DNA from 2 places in the Nonomuraea sp. 10N515B genome. Region 2 is predicted to be linked to the other one. Evidence: riboswitches for the same ligand, from Rfam matches in the RefSeq annotation. Region 2 holds a riboswitch; the other holds the start of a gene.

Region 1 (8,707 bases), on a different contig from region 2:
GACCAGTCCACGCGCAGGAACACGACGGCGAGGACGCGGCTGCCGTGCCGGGTCCAGTTCTCGAACGGGGTCTGGGTGAAATAGCTGACCGGCAGGACGAGCCGGCGCTCGTCCCACAGGCGCAGCACGACGTACGTGAGGGTGAGCTCCTCGACCCTGCCCCATTCATCCTCCACCACGACGACGTCGTCGAGGCGGAGCGCGTCGCTGAAGGCGAGTTGGAGGCCGGCGAGCATGTTGCCGATGGTGGGCTGCGCGGCGATGCCGACGATGGCGCCCGCGATGCCGGCCGAGGCGAGCAGGCCGGCGCCGAGGGCCCGCACCTGCGGGAAGGAGAAGAGCATCGCGCCGACCGCGACCACGATGATGATCGCGCCGGCGACCCGGCGGACCAGCGCGATCTGGGTCATGATCCGCCGCGCCCGGCGGTTGCGCTCGCCCTCGACCTGCACCAGCCGGTCGAGGATGACGTCCGTCAGCGCGTACGTGGCCTGCACGATCAGCCAGGTGATCGCGGCGATCGAGACGAGGCCGAGCACCCGCTCGACCGTGCCGGCGAGGCTCCGCTCGGACGGCGAGTCGCCGAACATGCCGGGGCCGAACACCAGGTTGAACGCCAGGACGGCGGCCACCGTGAACGCGGGCCACGTGCAGTGCTCCACCAGATGCCGGGCGAGCGCGAATTTACGCCCGATCCTGTTCAGCGTCCGGCGGACCGCCTCGACCAGGATGATCGCCCCGATCACCGAGATTACGAGAATGGGCCAGTCCGACGGAGACTGCACGCTGAATGCCCCCTTTGTCTTAAAACGTCTCATCAAAGGTCACATTGCCCTCAACCGCCACTTGGTAAGCGGAGACACGCCGTTCGAAGAAGTTGGCCAGCTCCTGGACGTCCTGCAGCTCCATGAAGGCGAAGGGGTTGGCGGAGCCGTAGTGGCGGGGCAGGCCCAGCCTGGCCAGGCGCTGGTCGGCGACGTACTCCAGGTATTGGCGCATCTGGTCCACGCTCATGCCGGCCATGCCGTCGCCGCACAGGTCCTCGGCGAAGGCCAGCTCGGCCGCCACGGCCTCCTCCAGCATGGCGGTGACCTGCTTGCCCAGCTCGTCGTCGAACAACGACGGCTCTTCGGCCCGGACCGTGTCCACCACGCTGAAGGCGAACTCCATGTGCATGGACTCGTCCCTGAACACCCAGTTCGTGCCGGTGGCCAGGCCCCCGAGGAGGCCTCGGGAGCGGAACCAGTACACGTAGGCGAAGGCGCCGTAGAAGAACAGGCCCTCGATGCAGGCGGCGAAGCAGATGAGGTTGAGGAGGAATCGACGGCGCTCGGCAGCGGTTTCCAGGCGCTCCAGGCCGTTGATGGAGTCGATCCACTTGAAGCAGAATTCCGCCTTGTCGCGGATCGCCGGGATGTGCTCGATGGCGGCGAACGCCTTCACCCGCTCGTCGGGGTCGGGGAGGTAGGTGTCGAGCAGGGTCAGGTAAAACTGCACGTGGACGGCTTCCTCGAACAGTTGCCTGCTGAGATAGAGGCGGGCCTCGGGGGCGTTGACGTGCTGGTAGAGGTTGAGCACCAAGTTGTTGGCCACGATGGAGTCGCCGGTGGCGAAGAAGGCGACCAGGCGGTTGATGAGGTGCCGCTCCTGCTGCGTCATCTTCGTCAGGTCGGCGAGGTCGGAGTGCAGGTCCACCTCCTCCACCGTCCACGTGTTCCGGATGGCGGCGCGGTAGCGCTCGTAGAAGTCCGGATAGCGCATCGGGCGGAGTGTGAGGTCCATGCCGGGGTCGAGCAGCAACGTTTTCTCCTCAAAACATTTCTTCACGGGGTGCGCGCCGTGACGAGCGCATCGTTGGCCGCGTTCTTCGGTGAAGCGGTCACCGGATCACTGGCAGGCTTCGCAGACCTCTGGGTTCTCCAGTGAGCACGCGACGGCCTCCACCACGGCCTCCGGAGCGGAGGCGGCCACCGTGGTCTGGGCGATGCGGGTCGCGGGGCGCGAGCGCAGGTAATAGGTGGTCTTCAGGCCCTTTTTCCAGGCGTAGGCGTACATCGAGGAGAGCTTGCCGATGGTCGGGCTGGCCATGAAGAGGTTGAGCGACTGCGACTGGTCGATGTACGGCTGCCGCGCCGCCGCCAGGTCGATCAGCGCCTTCTGCGGCAGCTCCCAGGCGGTCCGGTAGAGCGACTTCAGGTCCTCGGGGATGCCGGGGACGTCCTGGATCGAGCCGTCGGCGCGCTTGATCGCGTCCCGCAGCTGCTGCGTCCACAGCCCTCGTGCCTGCAGGTCGGCCACCAGGTAGCGGTTGACCTGGAGGAACTCCCCGGACAGGGTCTCGCGCTTGAACACGTTGGACACCTGCGGCTCGATGCACTCGTAGCAGCCGGCGATGGAGGCGATCGTGGCGGTCGGCGCGATGGCGATCATGAGGGAGTTGCGGAGGCCGTTGATCGCGATCTTCTGACGCAGGGCGTCCCAGGGCGGCGTGCTCGCCACGTAGTGGTCCGGGTGCAGGACTCCCCCGGCCGCCCGGGTGTCGGCGTACGACGGGTGCCTGCCGCGCTCGGCGGCCAGGTCGGCCGAGGTGTCGTACGCGGCCAGCGCGATCTCCTCGGCGATCCGCGTGGACAGGGCGAGGGCCTGCGGGGAGTCGAACGGCAGCCGCAGGGTGAAGTAGACATCGGCCAGGCCCATCACGCCGAGGCCGATCGGCCGCCACCGCTTGTTGGCCGCCTCGGCCTCGGGCGTCGGGTAGAAGCCCAGGTCGATGGTGCGGTCAAGGAAGCGCACCGCGGTGCGGACGGTGCGGCGCAGCCGCTCCCAGTCCATGTCCCCGGCGGTCAGGTGGGCCGCCAGGTTGATCGAGCCGAGGTTGCACACGGCGGTCTCGCCGTCGCTGGTGACCTCGAGGATCTCGGTGCACAGGTTCGACAGGTGGATGACGTTCTCGGGGCGGGCGGTCTGGTTGGAGGTGCGGTTGGCGGCGTCCTTGAACGTCATCCAGCCGTTGCCGGTCTGGGCGAGGGTGCGCATCATGCGGCCGTACAGGGTGCGGGCAGGGATCTGCCGGACATATCGCCCGGCGGCCTCGTACGCCCGGTACGCGGCCGTGAACGCCTCCCCGTACAGGTCCGTGAGGTCGGGCACCTCCTTCGGGTCGAACAACGACCAGACCTCATCGGCCTCCACCCGGCGCATGAACTCGTCGGGCACCCAGTTGGCCAGGTTGAGGTTGTGGGTGCGGCGCGCGTCCTCGCCGGTGTTGTCGCGCAGCTCCAGGAACTCCTCGATGTCGGCGTGCCAGGTCTCCAGGTAGACGCAGGCCGCGCCCTTGCGCCGGCCGCCCTGGTTGACCGCCGCGACCGAGGAGTCGAGGGTACGCAGCCACGGGACGATGCCGTTGGAGTGGCCGTTCGTGCCCCTGATCAGGGAGCCGCGCGAGCGCACCCGGGTCCAGGAGATGCCGATGCCGCCGGCGTACTTCGACAGCCGCGCCACCTGGCCGTACCGGTCGTAGATCGACTCCAGCTCGTCGCGCGGCGAGTCGAGCAGGAAACACGACGACAGCTGCGGCCGTCGGGCGCCGGAGTTGAACAATGTGGGCGAGCTGGGCAGGTAGGACAGCGTGGACATCAGGGCATAGAGCTCGGCGGCCTCCCCCACCGTCTCCGACAGCCCGCAGGCCACGCGCAGAAAGAAGTGTTGCGGCCGCTCGAGCACGGCCCGCGTCTCGGGGTGGCGCAGCAGGTAGCGGTCGTAAACGGTGCGCAGGCCGAAGTACTCGAACCGGCCGTCGGCCTCCTCCGAGATCAGCGCGTCCAGCTCGGCGGCGTGCGTGGCGACGAACGTGGCCAGCCCGTCCTGGATCAGCCCGGCCGCGTGGGTGGCGGCGATGGACTCGGAGAACGTCCGCACCCCGTGCCCGGCCGCCTCGTCGGCGATCTCCTCGGCCAGCAGCCGGGCGGCGACCCTGGAGTTGGCCGGGTCGGTGATCACCCGGGCCGCGGCCTCCTCGATGGCCAGCCGGCGGTCGATCTCAATGACCTGCGTCACGTGCTCTCTCCTCGCGAGCTCATCCCCGTGAGGGCAGCGCGAGAGCACGGCGGGTCCCCGTCGCTCCGCGGCCCTCCCTCGAGGCCATGGACACTGCACGCCACTGGCAGGTCTTCGGGCTCGCGGGCGCGCTCAAAGGCTCCTAATGGCCGTCGCTTCCCAGATCGCTCCAGTGCTCATGACGGCGGTCGTTCCCGCTCACCGCTGCGGGGCAGCCCCGGAATCGCACCGGGTTCCCTTTTGCTTCGCCTCCGGGGAGGCGAACCAGCGACGATCAGGATCCTACATCTAGTGGCCGTTCCCGCAACTACCCCAGCATGTTGTGGCTTTGGTCGCGTCCACGAGGCCGAAGTCCCGCAGGACGGCGCGGGTGCGCTCCACCTCGGAGCCGAGCCATCGCGCGAAGTCGTCGCCGCTGAGCGGGATCGAGATCCAGCCGGCTGCCCGGCAGGCGGCCCGCCAGCCGGGCGAGGCGGTGACGTCCTCGCACATGCGAATGGCCGATGCGCGGCTCTCCTCCGGCATGTCGTCGGGCCCGAAGGCGGCCGTCCAGTCGGCGAAGTCCACGCGTACGCCGGACTCCAGCAACGTCGGCACGTCGAAGTCGGGCACCCGGACGGCGGAGGAGACCGCCAGCGCCCGCACCCGGCCCTGGCCGATGCTCCCACGCCAGTCCGGGAGCAGCCCGGCGGCGGCCGCGGCCTTGCCGGACAGCAGCGCGATCATGGCCTCCTGGCTGCTGGGATAGCCGGTGTAGTCGACCTGCCTGGTGTCCGCGCCGAGCCCCTTGGCGATCAGTCCGAACAGCAGGTGGTCGGGCGCCCCCTCCGGCCCGCCCGCCAGCGGCGTCTGACCCGGCCAGGCCAGCAGGTGGGCGCCGAAGTCGGCGAAGTCCTTGAAGCGGGAGTTCGCGGGCACGACCACGACCTCCACGTCGCCGGCCAGCCTGGACAGCGGCGTGGAGGTGTCGAGCAGCGTCTCGGCATTGTTCAACTCGGCGGCGGCCAGCGCGGGCAGGCCGGTCACGGTGACCCTCGTCCCGGTGCCGGTCTCGTACCCGGAGGTGCGGGCCGCGCCGGCGAACGCCTGCCCGACCCGGTCCCAGCGGCGCCCGCCCGGGTTGATCGAGAACTCGGCCCGCCGGCCCGCCCCGCCGCCGCCGCCGGGGACGTGCCCGGTCCCGCAGCCGGCCGCGATCGCGGCCACGCCCAGCCCCCATGCGACGAACCGCCGACGGCGCATGTGCCTCTCCTTCGCCCGACCCTCCTTACCCTAAGTTATTCACCCATTACAGAGAGATGCACACGTACGTGTTGAGATCACGCCAAAGACAGATGCCGAAATAGCAGGATTTATTCGGTCAAACAGCTACTTTTTCGCTGCTACCTTTTTCGCCACGCCCGCCATCAGTGACGACGGCAACGACCAGTCCCCCACCAGTTTGGGCCGGTCAGGACGCCAGTCGACGGCTTGCACCAGCCCCGGCGGCTCCAGTACGAAATCGCCGAAGAACGCGCGGATCTCGGCGGGCGTACGATCGCCGCCACTCGCCGCCGGGCCCTGCGCCCGCTCCTCCTCCAGCCGTCCTCGGGTGGTGGCGTGGGTGATCACGAGATGGCTGCCGGGGGGCATCCGCTCGCGCAGCGCGGCCACCGCCCGCTGCGGCTGCGCGGAGTCGGGCAGGAAGTGCAGGATCGACACCAGCAGCACCCCGACCGGCTCGGCCAGGTCGAGGAACCGCCCGGCCTGGGCCAGCACGTCGTCGGGGTCCAGCAGGTCGGCCTCGACCACGACGGCCCTGCCCGGAGCTCGCGGAGCTCGTGCTTCGGCGAGCTCCGCGAGCAGGGCCTTGGCGTGCGTGGCGACCACCGGGTCGCGGTCGACGTAGACGACCTGGGCCGCGGGTGCGACCTCGTGCGCGCTGCCCTGGGTCGGCAGCCCGCTGCCCAGGTCGAGGAACTGGCGTACCCCGGCGGCGGCCACGTACCGAACGGCACGCTGCAGGAAGGCCCGGTTGGCGCGGGCCAGCGGGACCGCCTCCGGGATCAGCTCCGCGAGCTGCTCAATGGCCTCCCGGTCGACCGCGTAGTTGGCCGACCCGCCGAGCATGTAGTCGTACATGCGTGCGGGATTGGGCCTGTGTTGGTCGAACGGCCGCACACCACTGAATTTATGTCGTTCGCAGCGGAATAACGAGGTTTGCGGCTGAATTAGAGCCGATTACTCGACAGTTACGCTCTTCGCAAGATTGCGTGGCTTGTCCACATCGCGTTCGAGCGCGACCGCGGCGTGGTAGGCGAGCAACTGGAGCGGGATCGTGAGCAGGATCGGGTCGAGCTCGATCTCGTTCTTGGGGATCACGATCACGTCGTCGGCCAGCTTGTGCTCGGGCTCGCGATGGCCCACCATCAGCACCCGGCCGCCGCGGGTGCGGATCTCTCCGAGCGTGGTGAGGTTCTTGTCGAGCAGCTCGTCGTCGGGGACGATCGCGACCGTCGGCATATCGGGGCCGATCAACGCGAGCGGGCCGTGCTTGAGCTCGCTGGCCGGGTAGGCCTCGGCGTGCACGTACGAGATCTCCTTGAGCTTCTGCGCGCCCTCCCTGGCCACCGGGTAGCCACGCACGCGGCCGACGAACATCATGCTCGGGTGCTTGGCGTATTTGCGCGCCAGCTCGGCGATCTTGTCGCCCTGGGTGAGGATCTCCTCGATCTGCCCTGGCAGCCGGCGCAGGCCCTCCACGATGCGCCGCCCGTCGGCCGGCGACAGGTCGCGCACTCGGCCCAGGTGCAGCGCGAGCAGCGCGAACGCGATCGCGGTCGAGGTGAACGCCTTGGTCGAGGCGACGGAGACCTCCGGCCCTGCGTGCAGGTAGATGCCGCCGTCCACCTCGCGGGCGATGGCGCTGCCCACGGCGTTGACGATGCCGATGACCCGGCCTCCCTTGCGCTTGAGCTCCTGCACGGCGGCGAGCGTGTCGTAGGTCTCGCCCGACTGGCTGATCGCGACGTAGAGCGTGTCGGGGTCGACGACCGGGTTGCGATAGCGGAACTCGCTGGCCGGCTCGGCGTCGGACGGGATGCGCGCCAGCTCCTCGATGAGCTGCGCGCCGATCTGCCCCGAGTAGTACGCCGACCCACAGCCGATGATCTTCACACGCCGGAAGCCGCGCGTCTCACGGGCGTCCATGTTGAGCCCGCCCAGGTGGGCCACGTGGAAGCGCTCGTCGAGCCGGCCGCTCATCGTGCGGGTGATCGTCTCGGGCTGCTCGGAGATCTCCTTGAGCAGGTAGTGCTCGTAGCCGCCGGTGTCGTAGTGGCCGGCGTCCCAGTCGACGGTCAGCGGCTCCTTGGCCGTCTCGCGGGCGTCGCTGGCGAAGGTGTGGAAGCCGTCGGCCTTGAGCACGGCCAGCTCGCCGTCCTCCAGGTGCACGACCTGGCGGGTGTAGCGGACCAGGGCGGCCACGTCGGAGGCGGCGAACATCTCCTTCTCGCCGATGCCGAGCACGATCGGGCTGCCGTTGCGCGCCACGACCACCTCGCCGGGCCGCTCGGCGTCGATGACCGCGATGCCGTAGGTGCCGACGATGCTCTTGAGCGTCTTCCTGACCGCCTCCTCCAGGGAGTCGTTCTCGTCGACGGCGTGGGCGATCAGGTGGGCGAGCACCTCGGTGTCGGTCTCCGAGGCGAACTCGACACCGTCGGCGATCAGCTTGGCGCGCAGCTCGCCGGCGTTTTCGATGATGCCGTTGTGCACGACCGCGATGCGCTGGTCGGCCGACAGGTGCGGGTGGGCGTTCTCGTCGCTGGGCACACCGTGCGTGGCCCATCGGGTGTGCCCGATGCCCAGGCCGCCCTTGAACCGCGTGGGCACGACCTTGGCCAGGTCGGCCACCCGGCCCTTGCACTTGCGGACCTTCAGCCCTTTGTTGGACACCACGATCCCCGCCGAATCGTAGCCCCGGTACTCAAGCCGCTGCATGCCCTCCAGCAGGATGGGCGCTGCGTCCTTGGGGCCTACGTAGGCCACGATTCCGCACATCGAGGTCCTCCTCTTTATCCGTAAACGATTCTGCGAAGCTGCCGGAGCGACAGCTCTGGGGCGGCCACGCGGCGGCCGCGTAACTCGGCGGCGATCCTGGGGAAGATCTCGTCGTTGGTGAGGCCGCGGGACTTCAGCTCGCCGTGGCGGCGGCGGACGTACTCCTCGACGGACTCGAAGAAGTACGACAGCACGTCGGCGACCACCCGAGCGGCCTCTCCAGGCCCCAGCGGGCTCGTCCTGGTGAGGTGCGCGATGAGATCTTCGTACGGATGTCGTGCCGTGGACACAGAGGAGGACACTACGGCTCTGGAACGAGACACGCCAACATCCTGCCCGATATCGGGCAGGATTTAACTCCGCCACGCGGTATGGAACAGCGACCTCATCCGTATCACCTGTCCCGTCTGACACATCCCTTTCTGGGAACAGTTACGCTGAGTAGTCAGATCGTGACGTTGCACGGGGGAGATGCCATGCAGATCTTGCTCGCCGCCATCCTTGCCGCCGGTGTGCTCACCGCGCCCGGGGAGGACCTCGCCTCGGAGCGGCAGCACGATTTCGTGGCCGCCGCCCGCGAATTCGGGGTGCCGGTGAGCGTGCTGCTCGG
Region 2 (8,707 bases):
CAGTTGAGTCAACTACAGTTCGGTCAACTACACTTCGACACATGCGTAAACCAGAGCACGTCTTCGACCGTGAGCGGGAATGGGCGAGCCTGGTCTCGTTCGCCTCGGAAACGGGCGCGGGAGCTCGGCTCGGCGTGGTGAGCGGCCGCCGCCGCCAGGGGAAGAGCTATCTCCTGCAGGCCCTGGCCAGCAGTATGGACGGCATCTACTTCCCCGCACTGGAAGTCACCGAGGCGGTCGCGCTGCGCCTGTTCGCGGATGAGCTGATCAGGTTCACCGGGGCGCCCGTCCCGGCCTTTCGCGACTGGATCGACGCCATCCCTCACCTGTTCGGCGTCGTCCGCGAGCGGGCGATTCCTGTCGTGTTCGATGAGTTTCCCTATCTGGTCAAGGCCTCCCCCGAGCTGCCCTCGATCATCCAGCGGGAGCTGGGCCCCGGTGGTTCCGGGTCTACCAGCGGTGCCCGAGTGCTGCTCTGCGGCTCGGCCATGTCCGTGATGGGCGGGTTGTTGTCGGGCACGGCACCGCTCCGCGGGCGTGCGGGACTGGAGATGGCCATCAGGCCCTTCGACTACCGCCAGGCCGCCCGTTTCTGGGGAATCAGCGATCCCCGACTGGCGGCGCAGGTCCACGCGGTGGTCGGCGGGACTCCCGCCTACCGGAGGGAGTTCGTCCGCGGCGATGTTCCGGCAGGTCCCGAGGACTTCGACGACTGGGTGATCAGGACGGTCCTGAACGCCGAGGCGCCGCTGTTCAGAGAGGCCCGCTACCTGCTGGCGGAGGAGATGGAGATCCGTGACCCGTCGCTCTACCACTCCGTCCTGGCGGCCGTCGCCGAGGGCAACACAACATCCGGAGGGATCGCCGGCTACGTCGGCCGTAAATCCAACGAGATCGCCCATCCACTCCGCGTGCTGGAAGACAGCCATCTCCTGGTCAAGGAGCGCGATCTCTTCCGGCCGAATCGCAGCTACTACCGGGTGGTAGAGCCACTCATCACCTTCTACCAGGCGATCATGGCGAGGGAGTGGGCCCGCCTGGAACGTGGGGACGCGGCGACGGTCTGGCGGGGCAGCCGGGCACGCTTCCTGTCACAGGTGGTCGGCCCCCATATCGCGGTGCTCTGCCGGGAGTACGCCCTGCATAACGACGCCGAGGCCGGTGAGGTGGGAAGCGGCGTGGTCCCCGATCCGGCCAATCGCACGCAGATCCAGATCGACGTCGCCGTACTGGCGCCCGCTGATCACGGGCGTCCGCGCCGGGTTCTCTCCCTGGGGGAGGTCAAGTGGGATCGCGTCATGGGGGTCGAGCACGTGGCGAGGCTCCGGCGGGCGCGGGACCTGCTCGCGGCCAAGGGGTTCGATACCCGGGACGCCGTTCTGACGTGCTACTCGGGGGCCGGGTTCAGCACCGAAGCGGCGAGTGACGTCCGCCTGGTCACCGTCGACGACCTCTACGCGTGATCACTCCTGCTCGCTCGCGATGGCGTTGATCGCCGCCACCGCCATCGCGCTGCCGCCTCGGCGGCCGTGCACGACCAGGTAGTCCAGGTCGCTAGCGGCCAGTGCCTGCTTGGACTCGGCAGCGCCGATGAAGCCCACCGGGAGGCCCAGCACCGCCGCCGGGCGTCCCGCCCCCTCGGCGACCAGCTCCAGGAGCCGGAAGAGCGCGGTCGGGGCGTTGCCGATGGCCACCACCGAGCCGGCCAGCCGCTCGCGCCACAGCTCCAGCGCGGCGGCGCTGCGGGTGGTGCCCAGGCGTTCGGCGAGGGCCGGGACGCCGGGCTCTGACAGCGTGCAGAGGATCTCGTTGTCCGCCGGGAGGCGGCGGCGGGTGACGCCGGAGGCGACCATCATGGCGTCGCACAGGATCGGCGCCCCCGCACGCAGGGCCTCGCGGGCGTTCGTCACCACCTTCGGTGACCAGGCCAGGTCACGGGTCAGGTCGGTCATCCCGCAGGCGTGGATCATCCGGACGGCGACCTGGGCCACCTCCGGGGGCATCCCGCTCAGGTCGGCCTCGGCGCGGATGGTGGCGAACGACTGCCGGTAGATCTCGGCGCCGTCGCGGATGTAGTCGATCACTTCTGCCTTTCCTCGTATCCGCCGGGGGTGGCGACCATCTGGATGACCGGCCCGGGCGGCAACCCGCACAGGCGGTCGCAGCCCGCCCAGTGCACGGGGCGGTCGGTGTGACGCTCATGGACCCAGCGGGCGGCGTCAGTCTGTACGTCGGCCAGGGACTTGGCACAACCGGGGCGGCCGGTGCACGCGGTCACGCCGGCCCAGGGAGAGTTCGGGTCGGTGATGAATCCGGCATCCTCCGGCACGCGGGGCAGCACGACCGTGCGCCATGGCGTGAGCCGTACCTCCTCGGCGGCTTCGGCCAGGGCCAGCAGCTGACGTGGGGACAGGCGGCCGAGCGGGATCAGAGCCTGGTGGGGGCCGAGTTCGGTGGAGGGTGGGCTGCCGCGCCGGGCGGCGCCCAGCTCCGTGCCGAGCTCGGCGGCGACGCGGGCGGGCCCCAGCTCGGAGATGCGCCATTCGGCGGAGCGCAGCCGCAGGAACGCCTCGGCGGCCTCCAGCATCAGCTCCACCGTTCCCGGCAACGCCGTCTCCCGCCCGGCCAGCAGCAGCCGCTCCTCCACCAGGGCCACGTCGGCGGCCAGCCCCGTCTCGCCGATGGCAAACAGGAAACGCCCAGGCAGCTCGGCCAGCTGCGGGCGGGCGCACAGGGCGCGGTCGAGGTCGATGATCAGCTCTCGGTCGACGAGGGGCGAGGCGACGATGTTGCGTACCCGCTCGTGGGTCGGCGAAGGCAGCAGCCCGGCCGCGGCGATGCGTTCGGCGAAGGCCCCCGGATCCCGCAACGCGCGCACCTGCAGGTTGGCCCGCGAGGTCAGCTCGATCACACCCGAGCCCAGCTCGCTCGCGCACGCCGCCAGCTCGCGCAGCTGCCCGGCGGAGAGCAGACCGCCCGGGGTGCGGACGCGGGCCAGCAACCCGTCCGCGGCCTGGTGCAGCTGGAGCGCCCCCGGACAGGCGTCTGGATGTGTTCGTCCGGATATGGACACGTTGAGGATGGTAACGCCCATTCCCGCTGCCGTAGGCTTGCCCACAGGCGAAGGCTAGGAGGAAGCCGGTGTGAATCCGGCGCGGTCCCGCCACTGTCACCGGGGAGCGAGCCCCCACCGCAGGCCACCGAGAGGGAAGGCCGGGGGTGAGCGGCGATCCGGGAGCCAGGAGACTCCGGCCTTCGTGACACCCGCGACCGGGGCGAGGACCCCGAGGGAGGACGTCTTCGTGCCCACTGTCCTGCTGCTGTCCACTTCGGACACCGACCTGCTCAGTGCCAAGGCCAGCGGTGCCGGCTACCGGCTGGGCAACCCCGCCAGGCTGACCGCCGGCGATCTCCCCCTGGAGGGCGTCGACCTCGTCGTGGTCCGCCTGCTCGGTGGCCGCCGGGCCTGGGAGGAGGGCCTGGACGCGCTTGTGTCCGGTTCCCGCCCGGTCGTGGTGCTGGGCGGCGAGCAGGCGCCCGACGCCGAGCTGATGGAGCTGTCCACCGTGCCCGGCGGCGTGGTCGCCGAAGCACACGCCTATCTGGCGCACGGCGGCCCGCACAACCTGGCCCAGCTGCACGCCTTCCTCTCCGACACCGTGCTGCTGACCGGCCACGGCTTCGCCCCGCCCGAGGCCGCGCCCTCCTGGGGCGTGCTGGAGCGCGAGTCCACCGGGACGGGTCCGGTGATCGGCGTCCTGTACTACCGGGCTCACCACATGGCGGGCAACACCGGCTTCGTCGAGGCGCTGTGCCGGGCCGTCGAGGAGGCGGGCGGGCGGGCGCTTCCCGTCTTCTGCTCCTCTCTCCGTACGGCGGAGCCGGAGCTGCTGGAAACGCTGAGAGCGGCGGACGCCCTGGTCGTCACCGTGCTCGCGGCGGGCGGCTCCCGCCCGGCCACCGCGGGCGCGGGCGGGGACGACGAGGCCTGGGACGTGGGCGCGCTGGCCGACCTCGACGTGCCGATCCTCCAGGGGCTCTGCCTGACCACCAGCAGGCAGGCGTGGGCGGAGAACGACGACGGCCTGTCGCCCCTGGACGCCGCCTCCCAGGTGGCCATCCCCGAGTTCGACGGGCGCATCATCACCGTGCCGTTCTCGTTCAAGGAGATCGACGCGGACGGGCTGACCGTCTACGTGGCCGACCCCGAGCGGGCCTCCCGCGTGGCCGGCATCGCCGTACGGCATGGCCTGCTCCGGCACGTGCCTCCTGCCGAACGGCGGCTGGTGATCATGCTTTCCGCCTATCCGACCAAGCACTCCCGGGTCGGCAACGCGGTCGGCCTGGACACGCCCGCCAGTGCCGTACGCCTGCTCAGGCGCCTGGCCGAGGCGGGCTATGACCTGGGAGAGGGCTTCCCCGGCGTGGCCGAGCAGGACGGCGACGCGCTCATCCACGCGCTCATCGCGGCGGGCGGGCAAGACCAGGACTGGCTGACCGAGGAGCACCTGGCGGGCAACCCGGTGCGCATCCCGGGAGAGGCCTACACCGCTTGGTACCGCACGCTCCCCGAGGACCTGCGTGAGGAGATGGAGCGGCATTGGGGGCCGCCGCCGGGCGAGTTGTTCGTGCACGAGGGCGACATCGTCCTGGCCGCCCTGCGCGCCGGCAACCTCGTGGTCATGGTGCAGCCGCCGCGTGGCTTCGGCGAGAATCCGATCGCCATCTACCACGACCCCGACCTGCCGCCCAGCCACCACTACCTGGCCGCCTACCGGTGGCTGTCGGCCGAGTTCAGCGCGCACGCCATGGTGCACGTGGGCAAGCACGGCAACCTGGAGTGGCTGCCGGGCAAGTCGGCGGGGATGTCGGCCTCGTGCGGCACCGACGCGGCGATCGGGGACCTGCCGCTGGTCTACCCGTTCCTGGTCAACGACCCGGGTGAGGGCACACAGGCCAAGCGGCGGGCGCACGCGGTGCTGGTCGACCACCTGGTGCCGCCGATGGCCCGGGCCGAGACCTATGGCGACATTTCCAGACTTGAGCAGCTGCTCGACGAGCACGCCAGCATCGCCGCCATGGATCCGGCCAAGCTGCCCGCCATCCGCGCCCAGATCTGGACCCTGATCCAGGCCGCCCGGCTCGACCATGACCTGGGTTTGGCGGACCGGCCGCACGACAGCGAGTTCGACGACTTCCTGCTGCACGTGGACGGCTGGCTCTGCGAGGTCAAGGACGCGCAGATCCGCGACGGGCTGCACGTGCTCGGCCAGGCCCCCGAAGGGCAGGTCCGGGTGGACCTGGTGCTTGCGATGCTCCGGGCCAGGCAGATGTGGGCGGGCAGGGAGACCCTGCCCGGGCTGCGCGAGGCACTCGGCCTGGCCGAGGACGGCACGGCGAGTTTGTCGGCCGTAGACCGAGCGGAGGCGACCGCGCGTGCGCTGGTCGAGGGCATGGAGGCGCGGGGCTGGGAGCCGTCCGCCGCGGCGGAGGTGGTGGTGGTGACACACGCCGACGTGCCGGAATTATCCGGCGATCGACGTGACCTCGTCACCCGCATCCTGACCTTCGCCGCGACGGAGGTGGTGCCCAGGCTCCGCCGTACCACCGACGAGATCGACCACGTGCTGCACGCCCTCGACGGCGGCTACGTCCCCGCCGGACCGAGCGGAAGCCCGCTGCGCGGCCTGATCAACGTGCTGCCGACCGGCCGCAACTTCTACTCGGTCGACCCGCGTGCGGTGCCCAGCCGCCTCGCCTGGGAGACCGGCCAGGCCATGGCCGACTCCCTGCTGCAGCGCTACCGCTCTGACCACGGCGAGTGGCCGCGCTCGGTGGGCCTGTCGGTCTGGGGCACCAGTGCCATGCGCACGGCCGGCGACGACGTGGCCGAGGTCCTCGCGCTCCTCGGCATCCGCCCAGAATGGGATGAGATGTCCAGGCGGGTGACGCGACTCGAGCCGATCCCCCTCGCCGAGCTCGGCCGCCCCCGCATCGACGTGACCGTCCGCATCAGCGGCTTCTTCCGCGACGCCTTCCCGCACGTGGTGGCCATGCTCGACGACGCGGTACGGCTGGCCGCATCGCTGGACGAGCCCGATGAGGACAACTACATCCGCGCCCACGTACGAGCCGACGGCAGCGAGCGCCGCATTTTCGGCTCGGCGCCGGGGGCGTACGGCGCCGGGCTGCTCCCGCTGATCGACAGCCGCACCTGGCGCGACGACGCCGACCTGGCCGAGGTCTACGCCGTCTGGGGCGGCTTCGCCTACGGCCGCGACCTGGAGGGCGTGCCCGCACGGCAGGACATGGAGAACGCCTACCGCCGGATCGCGGTCGCCGCCAAGAACGTCGACACCCGCGAGCACGACATCGCCGACTCCGACGACTACTTCCAGTACCACGGCGGCATGGTCGCCACCGTCCGGGCGCTGACCGGAAAGGCGCCAGCCGCCTACGTGGGCGACAGCACGCGCCCCGACGCGGTCCGCACCCGCACGCTCGCGGAGGAGACCTCCAGGATCTTCCGCGCCCGCGTGGTCAACCCGCAGTGGCTGGCCGCGATGCGCAGGCACGGCTACAAGGGCGCGTTCGAGCTGGCCGCGACCGTGGACTACCTGTTCGGCTACGACGCCACGACCGGGGTCATGGCGGACTGGATGTACGACAAGCTCACCGAGGCCTACGTGCTGGACCCGGAGAACCGGGAGTTCATGGCCACATCCAACCCATGGGCGCTGCACGGCATCGCCGAGCGGCTGCTGGAGGCGGCCGAGCGCGGCATGTGGGAGCACCCGGACGAGCAGACCCTGCGCGAGCTGCAGGAGGTCTATCTCAAGACCGAAGGCGATCTGGAGGATCGGTGACCGGACGACTGTACGGCGTGGGCCTGGGACCGGGCGATCCGGAACTGGTGACGGTCAAGACCGCCCGGCTGATCGGCGAGGCCGACGTGATCGCGTACCACGCCGCCAGGCACGGGCGCAGCATCGCCCGCTCGATCGCGCTGACGTACATGCGGGAGGGCCAGATCGAGGAGCTCCTGCAGTACCCGTTGACGGTCGAGACCACCGACCATCCGGGTGGGTACCAGGGCGCGCTGGACGACTTTTACGCCGAGTGCGCGGCGCGGCTGGCCGCCCACCTCGACGCGGGCCGGACGGTCGTCGTGCTCAGCGAGGGCGATCCGCTCTTCTACGGCTCTTACATGCACATACACAAGCGGCTGGCCCACCGTTACCCGACGGAGGTGGTGCCCGGCGTGACCTCGGTGAGCGCGGCGGCCGCCGTGCTGGGGCGGCCCCTGGTGGAGCGCGAGGAGGTGCTGACCGTGCTGCCAGGCACGCTCCCGGGCGAGGTGCTGGCCGAGCGGCTGCGCGCGACCGACTCGGCGGCGGTGCTCAAGCTGGGCCGGACCTTCGAGAAGGTGCGCGACGCCTTCGCCGAGGCCGGGCGGCTGGAGGACGCCTGGTACGTGGAGCGCGCCACCATGGGCGCGGAACGGGTCGCGCCGCTCAAGGAGGTGGACCCGGACGGCGTGCCGTACTTCTCCCTGGCCCTGCTGGCCAGCCCGGCCGAGCGTACCTTCGTGCCGAAGGGCGACGCGGAAGCACCCGGAGGTGGCGAGGTGGTCGTGGTGGGGCTGGGTCCCGCCGGGCGGGCCTGGCTGACTCCCGAGGCGCAGGACGCGCTCGCCGTGGCGACCGACATCGTGGGATACGGGCCGTACGTCGACCGGGTGGCCCCCAACCCTCGCCAAGAACGCCACCGCACCGACAACCGGGTCGAGGCCGAACGCGCCCGGCATGCCCTGGAGCTGGCGCGGCAGGGCAGGCGGGTGGCCGTGGTCTCGTCGGGCGATCCCGGGGTGTTCGCCATGGCGAGCGCGGTGCTGGAGGCCTCGGCGGACTACCCGGACGTCCCAGTGCGCGTGGTGCCGGGGCTGACCGCGGCCCAGGCGGTCGCCTCCCGGGTGGGTGCTCCCCTCGGCCACGACTACTGCGTGATCTCCCTGTCCGACCTGCTCAAGCCATGGGAGGTGGTGGCCGCCCGGCTCAGCGCCGCGGCTCGGGCCGACTTGGTGCTGGCGATCTACAACCCCGCCTCGCGCAGCCGTACCTGGCAGGTGGCCGCCGCACGTGACCTGCTCCTGGAGCACCGCCTTCCGGAGACGCCCGTGGTGATCGGGCGGGACGTCGGCGGGGCCGGCGAGTCCGTGACGGTGACGACGCTGGGCGAGCTCGACCCGGATCAGGTGGACATGCGCTGCCTGTTGATCGTCGGGTCGTCCACCACCCGCGCGACCCCGCAGGGCACGGTCTTCACGCCGCGCCGATATCCCTGAGCCAATCGAGCGCGGCCGGGACCGTCTCGACGTGGGTCACGCCTCCCGGCAGGGGCGGACGGTCAACCATGATCACCTTGAGGCCTCGTTCCCCGGCCGCGGCGAGCTTGGCCTTGGTCAGCTCGCCGCCGCTGTCCTTGGTGACCAGGACGGTCAGGCGGTGTTCATCGATGAGGGCGAGCTCGCCCATGAGCGTGTACGGCCCGCGGTCCAGGATGATGTGGACATTTCGCGGAATCGGCGGCTCGGGGGGATCCACCGATCTGGCGAGGAACCAGACGCCGGTCAGGTTCGCGAAGATCGGCAGGCTCCGGCGGCCGGTGGTCAGGAACACCCGGTCACCGACTGCCAGCTCGGCGGCGG

Evidence for each region. A riboswitch is a leader RNA that binds a small molecule or an ion and turns the genes downstream of it on or off. The one in region 2 is predicted to bind cobalamin.
Region 1: it holds a riboswitch for cobalamin, as region 2 does, so the genes downstream of both, ACTWQA_RS12700 (ribonucleoside-diphosphate reductase subunit alpha) here and cobN (cobaltochelatase subunit CobN) in region 2, are expected to answer to the same signal.

What each region holds. Positions count from the first base shown of each region.
Region 1 is NZ_JBQQBQ010000007.1:164,473-173,179, reverse strand. Features, by position in the region: gene ACTWQA_RS12710 (mechanosensitive ion channel family protein) at 1-746, opposite strand, end outside; gene ACTWQA_RS12705 (ribonucleotide-diphosphate reductase subunit beta) at 805-1,800, opposite strand; gene ACTWQA_RS12700 (ribonucleoside-diphosphate reductase subunit alpha) at 1,888-4,056, opposite strand; cobalamin riboswitch at 4,145-4,340, opposite strand; gene ACTWQA_RS12695 (tripartite tricarboxylate transporter substrate-binding protein) at 4,345-5,298, opposite strand; gene ACTWQA_RS12690 (SAM-dependent methyltransferase) at 5,425-6,216, opposite strand; gene glmS (glutamine--fructose-6-phosphate transaminase (isomerizing)) at 6,277-8,097, opposite strand; gene ACTWQA_RS12680 (hypothetical protein) at 8,112-8,387, opposite strand; gene ACTWQA_RS12675 (N-acetylmuramoyl-L-alanine amidase) at 8,574-8,707, shown strand, end outside.
Region 2 is NZ_JBQQBQ010000031.1:6,109-14,815, forward strand. Features, by position in the region: gene ACTWQA_RS35355 (cobyrinate a,c-diamide synthase) at 1-7, shown strand, start outside; gene ACTWQA_RS35360 (AAA family ATPase) at 42-1,463, shown strand; gene ACTWQA_RS35365 (precorrin-8X methylmutase) at 1,464-2,084, opposite strand; gene ACTWQA_RS35370 (hypothetical protein) at 2,081-3,073, opposite strand; cobalamin riboswitch at 3,091-3,270, shown strand; gene cobN (cobaltochelatase subunit CobN) at 3,303-6,866, shown strand; gene cobJ (precorrin-3B C(17)-methyltransferase) at 6,863-8,344, shown strand; gene ACTWQA_RS35385 (cobalt-precorrin-6A reductase) at 8,322-8,707, opposite strand, start outside.